3 regions of the Rhizobium sp. AN6A genome follow, and region 1 is predicted to be linked to each of the others. Evidence: predicted binding sites of a transcription regulator. Region 1 holds the regulator's gene; each other region holds the start of a gene.
The links. Region 1 encodes LexA, which represses DNA repair genes until DNA is damaged. Its sites were predicted from a motif close to TGTTCNNNNTGTGTTCNG; they were not measured.
Positions count from the first base shown of each region.

Region 2: the regulator LexA is predicted to act here: its motif matches at 1,856-1,873, upstream of CRO62_RS14040 (putative DNA modification/repair radical SAM protein).
Region 3: the regulator LexA is predicted to act here: its motif matches at 1,094-1,111, upstream of recA (recombinase RecA).

Region 1 covers NZ_OCNC01000004.1:2,422,435-2,425,697, forward strand. Annotated here, with positions in the region: gene CRO62_RS24495 (ComEC/Rec2 family competence protein) at 1-316, shown strand, start outside; gene CRO62_RS24500 (glutathione S-transferase family protein) at 336-1,016, opposite strand; gene lexA (transcriptional repressor LexA) at 1,457-2,179, opposite strand; gene CRO62_RS24510 (VOC family protein) at 2,390-3,263, shown strand, end outside.
Region 2 covers NZ_OCNC01000004.1:295,564-298,826, reverse strand. Annotated here, with positions in the region: gene CRO62_RS14055 (Lrp/AsnC family transcriptional regulator) at 1-2, shown strand, start outside; gene CRO62_RS14050 (glycosyltransferase family 4 protein) at 34-1,089, opposite strand; gene greA (transcription elongation factor GreA) at 1,181-1,657, opposite strand; gene CRO62_RS14040 (putative DNA modification/repair radical SAM protein) at 1,879-3,111, shown strand; gene CRO62_RS14035 (UdgX family uracil-DNA binding protein) at 3,111-3,263, shown strand, end outside.
Region 3 covers NZ_OCNC01000004.1:14,999-18,261, reverse strand. Annotated here, with positions in the region: gene CRO62_RS12640 (carbohydrate kinase family protein) at 1-923, opposite strand, end outside; gene recA (recombinase RecA) at 1,170-2,261, shown strand; gene alaS (alanine--tRNA ligase) at 2,493-3,263, shown strand, end outside.

The DNA of each region.
Region 1 (3,263 bases):
CGTCGTTCTGGAAGATGGCCGCTTCGCCGGAAAAGCCTGCGATATTGCCGATATCGTCGTTGTTTCCCGCAGAACCTCTTTTTCGCAGTGCCGCTCGGGTGCACTCCTGCTCAGCCGTGACATCTTGCGGCGTCTCGGTTCTGTGGAAATAGATTTTGCCAACAAGAGGGAGGAGGGTGTGGCGAGCGGGCTGCGCGCCGCAATCGCCGGAACGGATAGGCCCTGGAGCCAGCACCGTTATTACGACTGGAAGAGCGGACGTTTCGACCGTGATCTGCCGCAGCCCATCATCCGGCTGCTGGCGGCGTCGCAATGACCGCCGCCAACGTAGAACATCAGGCCGTTGCGCGCAGATCTTCAGTCAATTCGCCGATCTCGCCAACTTCCTCTTCATGACCAGCGTCGCGCCAGCTCTCCTTCAAACCGGCCTCGTACCATTCTTGCATGGCAGGCAGGGCTAGCAGCCGGTCGCAATAGGCTTTCGCTGCTGGCGAAAGATCCGCGCTGCCATAGGTCTGGAAACGGAATGCAACCGGGCAGAAGAAAGCATCGACCGCCGTGAACTTTTGACCGGCAAGATACGGCCCGCCGAATTTCGTGAGACCCTCGCTCCACAACGCATCGATCCGCTTTATATCGGCCTTAAGCCCGGCATCGCCACCCCTGGGTTTGACCCGAATGCCCACCGACATGGGATAGAGATTGCGCAGCGAGGAAAAGCCGGCATGCATCTCACTTGCGGCCGAACGCGACCAGGCCCTCGCATGCTTGTCGCTTGCCCAGACGCCCTGGTGTCTTTCGGCAAGATATTCGACGATCGAAAGCGTTTCCCAAACCGTCATACCCTCGTCGACCAGGCAGGGCACCTTGCCCGTCGGCGAAAAGGAGGAAAAGGAGACGCCTTCGCCGAACGGAATGAGCTTTTCATCAAAGGCGATACCGAGCGTGCGCATCAATACCCACGGCCGCAGCGACCATGAAGAATAGTTCTTGTTGGCTATATAAAGATCGTACATGGCGTATCTCCCGGATATGACGCGCATTTCTACACCTGCCAAGCGTTCATGGAATATCGAAAATTATCCATGGCTCCCATAAACGCCGTTGATGGATGGTGATGTGGGGTCGCTGAGAGCGCGCCTCGCGATAAGTCACCCTTTGGTGACCAGTAAGAACTGACTGCGCAACACGACAGAACAACGTCGCTAAAAAACAGCGGATGGGATCGTTTCGACAACTAAGGCGAGCGGACCACTCGCCGCCACGCCTGTAGCGAAACCGAAGCATCTTTATGGAGCAGGAGCTCAGTTTAGAAAGGGCAACGCGCATAGGCTGAATGGCGCATATCCTCGTGCACCCGCAAAAGCACGCCACGTTTGGAAACAGCCAAACCAAATATAGGCGCCATCTTCACGATGACGCCTATTGTAAAGTGAATACGTTCGGTTCGATAAGATCAATGGTAGCGGCGGATCAGCCCCACCAGCTTGCCCTGAATTTTCACCCGGTCCGGCCCGAAGATACGGGTCTCATAGGCTGGGTTTGCCGCCTCGAGCGCAATGGAGGCTCCCTTGCGGCGGAAGCGCTTCAGCGTGGCTTCCTCGTCATCCACCAGAGCCACAACGATATCCCCGGGATTGGCGGTGTTGCCGTTGCGGATGATGACTGTGTCGCCGTCGAAAATGCCGGCCTCAATCATCGAATCACCCTTGACCTCAAGAGCGTAATGTTCGCCCGTGCCAAGCATGTCTACTGGCACGGCCACATCATGGGTGTTGTTCTGAATGGCGGAAATCGGCACGCCCGCAGCGATGCGGCCCATGACCGGTACGGTGACAGCCCCGCCCAGATCATTGGCCGGCGTCTTGGGCGCAGGGGCCGGTTCCGGCGTCTTGGGCTTGCCAAGGCTGCCTTCGATAACGCTTGGCGAAAAGCCGCGCTGCGGCCTTGCGCCCGGCGTATAAGCCTCGGGCAGCTTGATGACTTCCAGTGCCCGAGCCCTATTCGGTAGCCGACGAATGAACCCGCGCTCTTCGAGAGCGGTTATCAGGCGGTGGATGCCGGATTTCGAAGCAAGATCGAGTGCGTCCTTCATTTCATCGAAGGAGGGCGGCACGCCGGACTCTTTCATTCGTTCATGAATGAAGAGAAGCAATTCCTGCTGTTTGCGCGTGAGCATGAGGAAAACACCCTTTAGAATCGTAGTGGAAGTCGCGAAACAAATACAGAACGAACACTATATGTTCCATATGTGTTCTGCAATCCCCTAAAATTTCGTGAAGGTGCCATCTGTTGCTGTGATGATTTGCCTCATAGCACGCAATTGTGCTTTTGTGCGGTCGAAACCGTCCCGGCATGCCCCGGGCGGAAGGCCAGCAGAATACATGTCATGACGAAACCCTATAGCGTTGACCATCTCGTTTTGCCCGTGGAAGTCATAGGCGTCGCCGTGAAGCGCCTCGTCAGTCTTGGCTTTACGGTTGCGCCGGAGGCTCTGCATCCTTTCGGCACCCAAAATGCCTGCGTATTTTTCGCCGATGGCACCTATCTGGAGCCGCTCGCAATTGCTGATCCGGCTAAATATAATGCCTCGATAGAGAGGGGTGATGTGTTTACCGGCAGGGATGTGGCCTTCCGGCAACGGGACGGGCAGGAGGGTTTTTCGGCTCTTGTCGCCAGGACTGAAGACGCCTTGGTTGACCATGAGCGGTTTCGGGCAGCCGGTCTTTGGGCGGGCGATGTTTTCGAGTTTTCGCGGCCTGTTCGGATGCCGGATGGCTCGCAAGGCGAGGCGGCGTTCCGGCTGGCTTTTGCGGCAAGCGGGGCGGTCGCGGATTTCTTTCTGTTCAGTTGTCAGCGGCTTCAAGCCCTGCCGGGCGATCGCACCATGCTGGAGCGCCACGCCAATGGTGTCACCGGCCTCAGTGAAATCGTCCTGTTTTCCGGCGGCGATGTGAAGGTGGCGGGCCTGATCGAGACAGTGTTTGGCTGTGAAGGCAAATGGTCTCCGGGCGGTGATATGGTTTTCTCGACCGGCAATGCCAGCATCAGATTGACCGGAAAACCGGCTTTCGGCGGGCAGGCCCTGAGTGCTCACGATGGCAACGAAGGCGGATTGCGTGGCGCGGGCATCGTCTTTTCGTCACACGATCTTGCCGTGACAGAAGCGGTGCTTGCTGCTAATGGCGTGTCCTGCGCAAAAGCGGACGGCCGTCTGGTGGTGCCCGCAGCACCCGGTCAGGGTGTTGCCTTCGCCTTCGAGG
Region 2 (3,263 bases), 2.1 Mb from region 1:
GATCGGCGGACCTTTGAGTGATTGCGCCGGCGCTTACCCGCGCCGCAACGCGTCGTAGATCGTGCCGAGGCTCGTCGCCTCTTTTTCCAGCGGAAATGCAGTGCGCACATGCGCAAGTCCGGCACGGGCATGGTCCCTGGCGAGAGCAGGATCGGCAAGATAGGTTTTAATGGCATCCCGCAGGGACGCGTAGTCGCCGGCCTCAACGACCATGCCGGTCTCGCCCTTGACGATCATTTCCTCATAGGCGCCGGCATTGCTGGCAACGACAGCCGTCTCAGACGCCATGGCTTCCAGTGGCGTCAGGCCAAATCCCTCGTTGCGTGACGGTGCGACATAGAGGGTCAGCCGCCGATACCAGGGCTTGATGTCGTCCACCTCGCCCTGAAACGCGATGCGGTCCGCAAGACCGGCTGCTGCGACATCGGCCACGAGCTTGTCGGCGAAGGCCTTGTGCTCTGCGGTCACGCGGCCGGAAACGACGGCCGTCCATTCGGGATAGTCGGGCAGGAGTTCGATCATGGCGCGCACGAAAAGGTCTGTGCCCTTCTGGTGGCGCACCCGTCCAAAACATCCGATGAGATATTGTCCCGGCAGGCCGGTCGAAGCGACCGTATCCTCCGGGCCAGTTGCGGGGTGAAACAGTTCTGTATCGACGCCATGCATGACGACGCTGTGTGGTACTTCCAGAAACGAGCCTGAGCGGCCGCTTGTCGCGACGACCGCATCCATTTTTGAAATCAGAAAGCGGGTATAGGCGGAATGTCGCCTTTGCGCCGCCGAGGTGAACATCAGCTTCACCTTCATGCGCAGCACGTCACGCATGAGAATGCCCGGCAACATTTCGAGATTGCGGCGGGCGTGCCAGATGCGCGGACCGCTGAGCGGGCCGTTTTGCCAGAGCCGCCACAGATCACGGAAGCGCACATGTGGCAGATGCTGCGGCAGGCCCGGGCCGATTACGGCCACTTTCTGACCCAGCCGGTTTTGCACCGGAATAAGCTGAACGATGGTGGAGGTAACGCCGGAGAGCCTGCGCTTGAAGTTCGGCGCAAGCACCTGCACATCTTTCAGACTGGCGTGGGACAAGATGGGCTTCCGTCTTTGCGGCTAAGGCAGGATGTTCAGTTCAAGATATCGATGCAATGCGCCCGAGGGGCGCATTGCATGAAAGGGCAGATCAGCCCCACTGTACGGCGAGAATCTCGTAACCCTTGGCGCCGCCCGGTGCGTTGACTTCGATGCTGTCACCGACTTCCTTGCCGATGAGGGCGCGGGCGATGGGCGAGGAAATGGAAATGCGTCCAGCCTTCACATCGGCTTCCTGGTCGCCAACGATCTGATAGATTCTTTCCTCGTCGCTATCCTCGTCGATCAGCTTGACGGTGGCGCCGAACTTGATCTTGGAACCGGACATCTTGGAAAGGTCGATGACTTCCGCGCGTGCGGTCAAGTCTTCGAGTTCAGTGATGCGGCCTTCGTTATGGCTCTGGGCTTCCTTGGCAGCGTGGTATTCGGCATTTTCCGAAAGGTCGCCATGGGCGCGCGCCTCCGCAATTGCCTCGATGATACGGGGACGCTCCTCCTGCTGGCGAAAGCGCAGCTCCTCCTGCAGCTTGATGAATCCACCGTGCGTCATCGGTACTTTTTCTACCATTTTTTTATCCTTCGCAGTCCTGTCGCTTTACTTGCAGACACAAAAAGAAACAGGTTCCGGAGGGGAACTCCGGAACCATGCCAAAATCATAACTAAGCCGACTATATCAGAAGACGACAACGAAATGCCAGCAAATTTGAGACGGGCATTTTCTTGCATTCGTTCAGGGCTTTAACAGATGAGATTGACATTTTTCAATAGAACATATAGTGAACATAACCATGAAGAAGTCAATCAGGCAACGGCTGGCCATTCTTTCCGATGCGGCCAAATACGATGCGTCCTGTGCCTCCAGCGGCACGACGAAACGCAGCTCTGCTGCATCCGGCGGACTTGGCTCCACAGAGGGGTCAGGCATATGCCATGCCTATGCGCCGGACGGGCGCTGCATTTCGCTCCTGAAGATACTGCTCACCAATTTCTGTATCTATGATTGCGCCTATTGCATCAATCGTTCTTCGAGCAATGTCGAGCGGGCGCGGTTTACTGCCGAGGAGGTGGTGTGGCTGACGCTGGAGTTCTATCGGCGCAACTATATCGAGGGGCTGTTTCTCTCTTCCGGCATTATCCGCTCGTCCGATCATACGATGGAAGAGATGGTGCGGGTGGCGCGGGAACTGCGCGTCACGCATGGCTTTCGCGGCTACATCCATCTGAAATCCATTCCCGAAGCATCGCCAAAGCTTATTGAGGAAGCGGGGCTTTACGCCGACCGGCTGTCGATCAACATCGAATTGCCGACTGATAGCGGCGTCAGCCGTTTTGCACCGGAAAAGCAGCCCGCCAATATTCGCCGCTCGATGGCTGATATCCGCCTGAAGATCGAGGAGGCGGGGGAGCCGACTGTCAGGACGCGAAAGACCAAACGTTTTGCGCCTGCCGGACAGAGCACGCAGATGATCGTTGGCGCGGATGGGGCTGATGACAGCACCATTCTGTCCACGAGCGCCCGGCTTTATGGCAGCTATGGTTTGCGGCGCGTCTATTATTCGGCTTTCAGCCCCATTCCGGATTCGTCGAAGAACCTGCCGCTCATCAAGCCGCCTTTGATGCGGGAACACAGGCTTTATCAGGCCGACTGGCTTTATCGTTTTTATGGGTTCGACATTGGTGAAATAACCGCGATCGGCGGTAACGGAATGCTCGATCTCGATATAGATCCGAAGCTTGCCTGGGCGCTGAAAAATCGCGACCGTTTTCCAGTGGACGTGAACGTGGCGGATCGCGAAATATTGCTGCGCGTGCCCGGCTTCGGTACCAAGACGGTCGCCTCGATCCTGTCTTCACGCGGGTTTCGCCGGTTGCGGCTGGAGGATATTGCCCGCTTCGGCGTTTCCCTCAAAAAGGTGAAGGCCTTCATCGTTGCCGAGGGCTGGACGCCGGGCAAGCTGACTGAACGGCCGGATTTGCGAGCGATGTTTGCTCCGCAGCCCGAACAATTATCGCTGCTGTGATGTACGGCCCGGTTCTGGAAGGGCGGGGCGATTTCGGCGAGTGGCGTGATGCGGCGCGCGCGGCTCTCGCCGCCAATGTGCCGCCGGAGGCGATTGACTGGCGGTTGCGGGATGAGAAAGCCGGGCTTCTCGATTTTGCCGGAGAGCCTTTG
Region 3 (3,263 bases), 2.4 Mb from region 1:
TTGGGGACAAGCCCCAACATGGTCTCGACACTGTCTTTTGACAGGTCTTGAGCGGTGGCGAAAGGCGATTGCACGGTGATGGCGGCCGCCGCGGCACCCAGTCGCAGGGCCTCAGTGATGGTTTTGCCCTCCGTAATCGCCGCGAGATAACCTGACGCCATGGCATCTCCGGCGCCGGTTACGTCTTTCACCTCGCGGATGATGGGTGGGTGGAGGCTTGCGGTTTGCGTCGCGTTAAAGGCTACCACTTCGCTTGCACCGCGGGTGATGACGCCGCCAGCAAGGCCTGCCTTGCGGAGAATGCCCGGCCAGTCGCGAACATTGTCTGCCGTCTGTCCGGTCAGCGCGCGCGCCTCTGCCTCGTTCATGAAGAGAATGTCGATATCGGCGAGCATGTCCTTCAGTTTCACCGCCTTGGCGGGCGAAATGGCGATGGCCGCGAGCGGCTTTTGGCAGGCGCGGGCAATGAGACCGAGCGCCTTCAACGTATCCTCCGGCAGATTGGCATCGCAAAGCAGAAGGTCGCTCGCGGTAATCGCGTCACGCACCGCGCGAACTTTGAGGCGGCGCGGCGAAAACAGCTTGTAAAGGTCCATATCCGCAAGTGCGATGACAAGATTGCCGTCGCGCTCCAGAATGGCGGTGTAGCTTGGCGTGCGGCGATCGAGGAAAACGAAGGGCGTATCTTCCACGCCCGCCTGCCTTGCTGCCTCCGCCACCGCTTCGCCTGTCACGTCGCCACCGCGCGGCGCGATGATACGGACGGCAAAACCGAGCCGGGAAAGATTGCGCGCCGCGTTGAAACCGCCGCCGCCAGCCTCTTCCATCCATGAGCCAGGATTGCTGGCGCCGGGCGCCGTTTCAGTCTCGATCATGCCGCGCCTGTCTATATGCGCGCCGCCCAGAACGAGTATTTTCTTCACGCTTGTGTTTCCCTCTTTCGCGGATGGAAAAGGTGGACGATTCGTCCCAATCTTGTGTTTGTTCCCCTTCACATCCGGTCCGCAGCGATAGGTCGGACACGGAAAAACGAAAGCAGAACAAACCACTTATCGCTATTTGTTTTCAATATGCTGGCTGCGCCTTGCGATATGAGAACAAATAGAGTACATCCTATTTCCATACTGCTTCATTGCCTGTGCGGCTTCAATAACCTAAAGGTGGATCGGATGGCACAAAATTCTTTGCGTCTCGTAGAGGATAAATCGGTGGATAAAAGCAAGGCACTGGAAGCGGCGCTCTCCCAGATCGAACGGTCGTTCGGCAAGGGATCGATCATGAAGCTCGGTTCCAATGAAAACGTGGTTGAAGTAGAGACCATTTCGACGGGTTCTCTCAGCCTGGATATAGCGCTCGGTATCGGCGGCCTGCCGAAGGGGCGTATCGTTGAGATTTACGGCCCGGAAAGCTCCGGTAAGACAACGCTTGCGTTGCAGACAATCGCGGAAGCCCAGAAGAAGGGCGGCATCTGCGCCTTCGTGGATGCCGAGCACGCGCTCGATCCGGTCTATGCCCGCAAGCTCGGTGTGGATTTGCAGAACCTTCTGATCTCGCAGCCGGATACGGGCGAGCAGGCGCTTGAAATCACCGATACGCTGGTGCGCTCTGGTGCCGTCGACATTCTGGTGGTGGACTCGGTTGCGGCGCTGACGCCGCGTGCCGAAATCGAAGGCGAGATGGGTGACAGCCTGCCGGGCCTTCAGGCACGTCTGATGAGCCAGGCGCTGCGCAAGCTGACCGCCTCGATCTCCAAGTCGAAGTGCATGGTGATCTTCATCAACCAGATCCGCATGAAGATCGGCGTCATGTTCGGTTCGCCGGAAACGACGACGGGCGGTAATGCGCTGAAATTCTACGCCTCGGTGCGTCTCGACATTCGCCGTATCGGCGCCGTCAAGGAGCGTGAAGAGGTTGTCGGCAACCAGACCCGCGTCAAGGTCGTCAAGAACAAGATGGCACCGCCTTTCAAGCAGGTGGAATTCGACATCATGTATGGCGAAGGCGTTTCCAAGACCGGCGAGCTTGTCGATCTCGGCGTGAAAGCCGGTATCGTCGAGAAATCCGGTGCATGGTTCTCCTATAACAGCCAGCGTCTGGGGCAGGGGCGTGAAAATGCCAAGACCTTCCTGCGCGACAATCCGGAAATGGCAAACGAGATCGAACTGGCGCTGCGCCAGAACGCCGGTCTGATCGCCGACCGGTTCCTGCAGAATGGCGGCCCGGAAGCCGGCGAAAGCGACGACGGTCCCGACGAGGGCTGATGCATTCGAAGGTCCGGGCGTTCGCGTCCGGTGGCTTTGCCGGCATGAGCCGGTATGGATCAAAAGGGTCGTGCGATTTTCCTCGCACGGCCCTTTTTCTTTGCCTAGACGCCTTGGTGCGCCTCCATGGCTGGACAGGGCAGGATGCGGACGATAAAAGCCTTTGATTTTGCAAGATAGCCATCATTCGGGATGGCAGTGATGGACTCCAGCTGTGAGCGGTGTGTGGGCATGAGCGGTGTGAATGAAATTCGGTCGACGTTTCTCGACTACTTCAAGAAGAACGGACACGAGATTGTGCCCTCCAGCCCGCTGGTGCCGCGCAACGATCCGACGCTGATGTTCACCAATGCCGGCATGGTGCAGTTCAAGAACGTCTTCACCGGTCTCGAAAGCCGTCCTTATTCCACCGCCGCTTCCGCGCAGAAATGCGTGCGCGCCGGTGGCAAGCATAACGACCTCGACAATGTCGGTTATACGGCCCGTCACCATACGTTCTTCGAAATGCTCGGCAATTTCTCCTTTGGCGATTATTTCAAGGAAGAGGCGATTACCCATGCCTGGAACCTGATCACCAAGGAATTCGGCATCGACCGCAACCGTCTGCTGGTCACGGTCTATCACACCGACGACGAGGCTTTTAATCTCTGGAAGAAGATCGCCGGTTTCTCTGACGACCGCATCATCCGTATTCCGACCAGCGATAATTTCTGGGCCATGGGCGATACCGGTCCGTGCGGTCCCTGCTCGGAAATCTTCTATGACCACGGCGATCATATCTGGGGCGGACCGCCCGGTTCGCCGGAAGAGGATGGCGACCGTTTCATCGAAATCTGGAACCTCGTCTTCATGCAATATGAGCAGTTGACGAAGGAAGAGCGCATCGACCTGCCGCGCCCGTCTATCGACACCGGCATGGGTCTCGAGCGCATTTCGGCGCTGTTGCAGGGCAAACACGACAATTACGACACCGATCTGTTCCGGGCGCTGATTTCGGCCTCC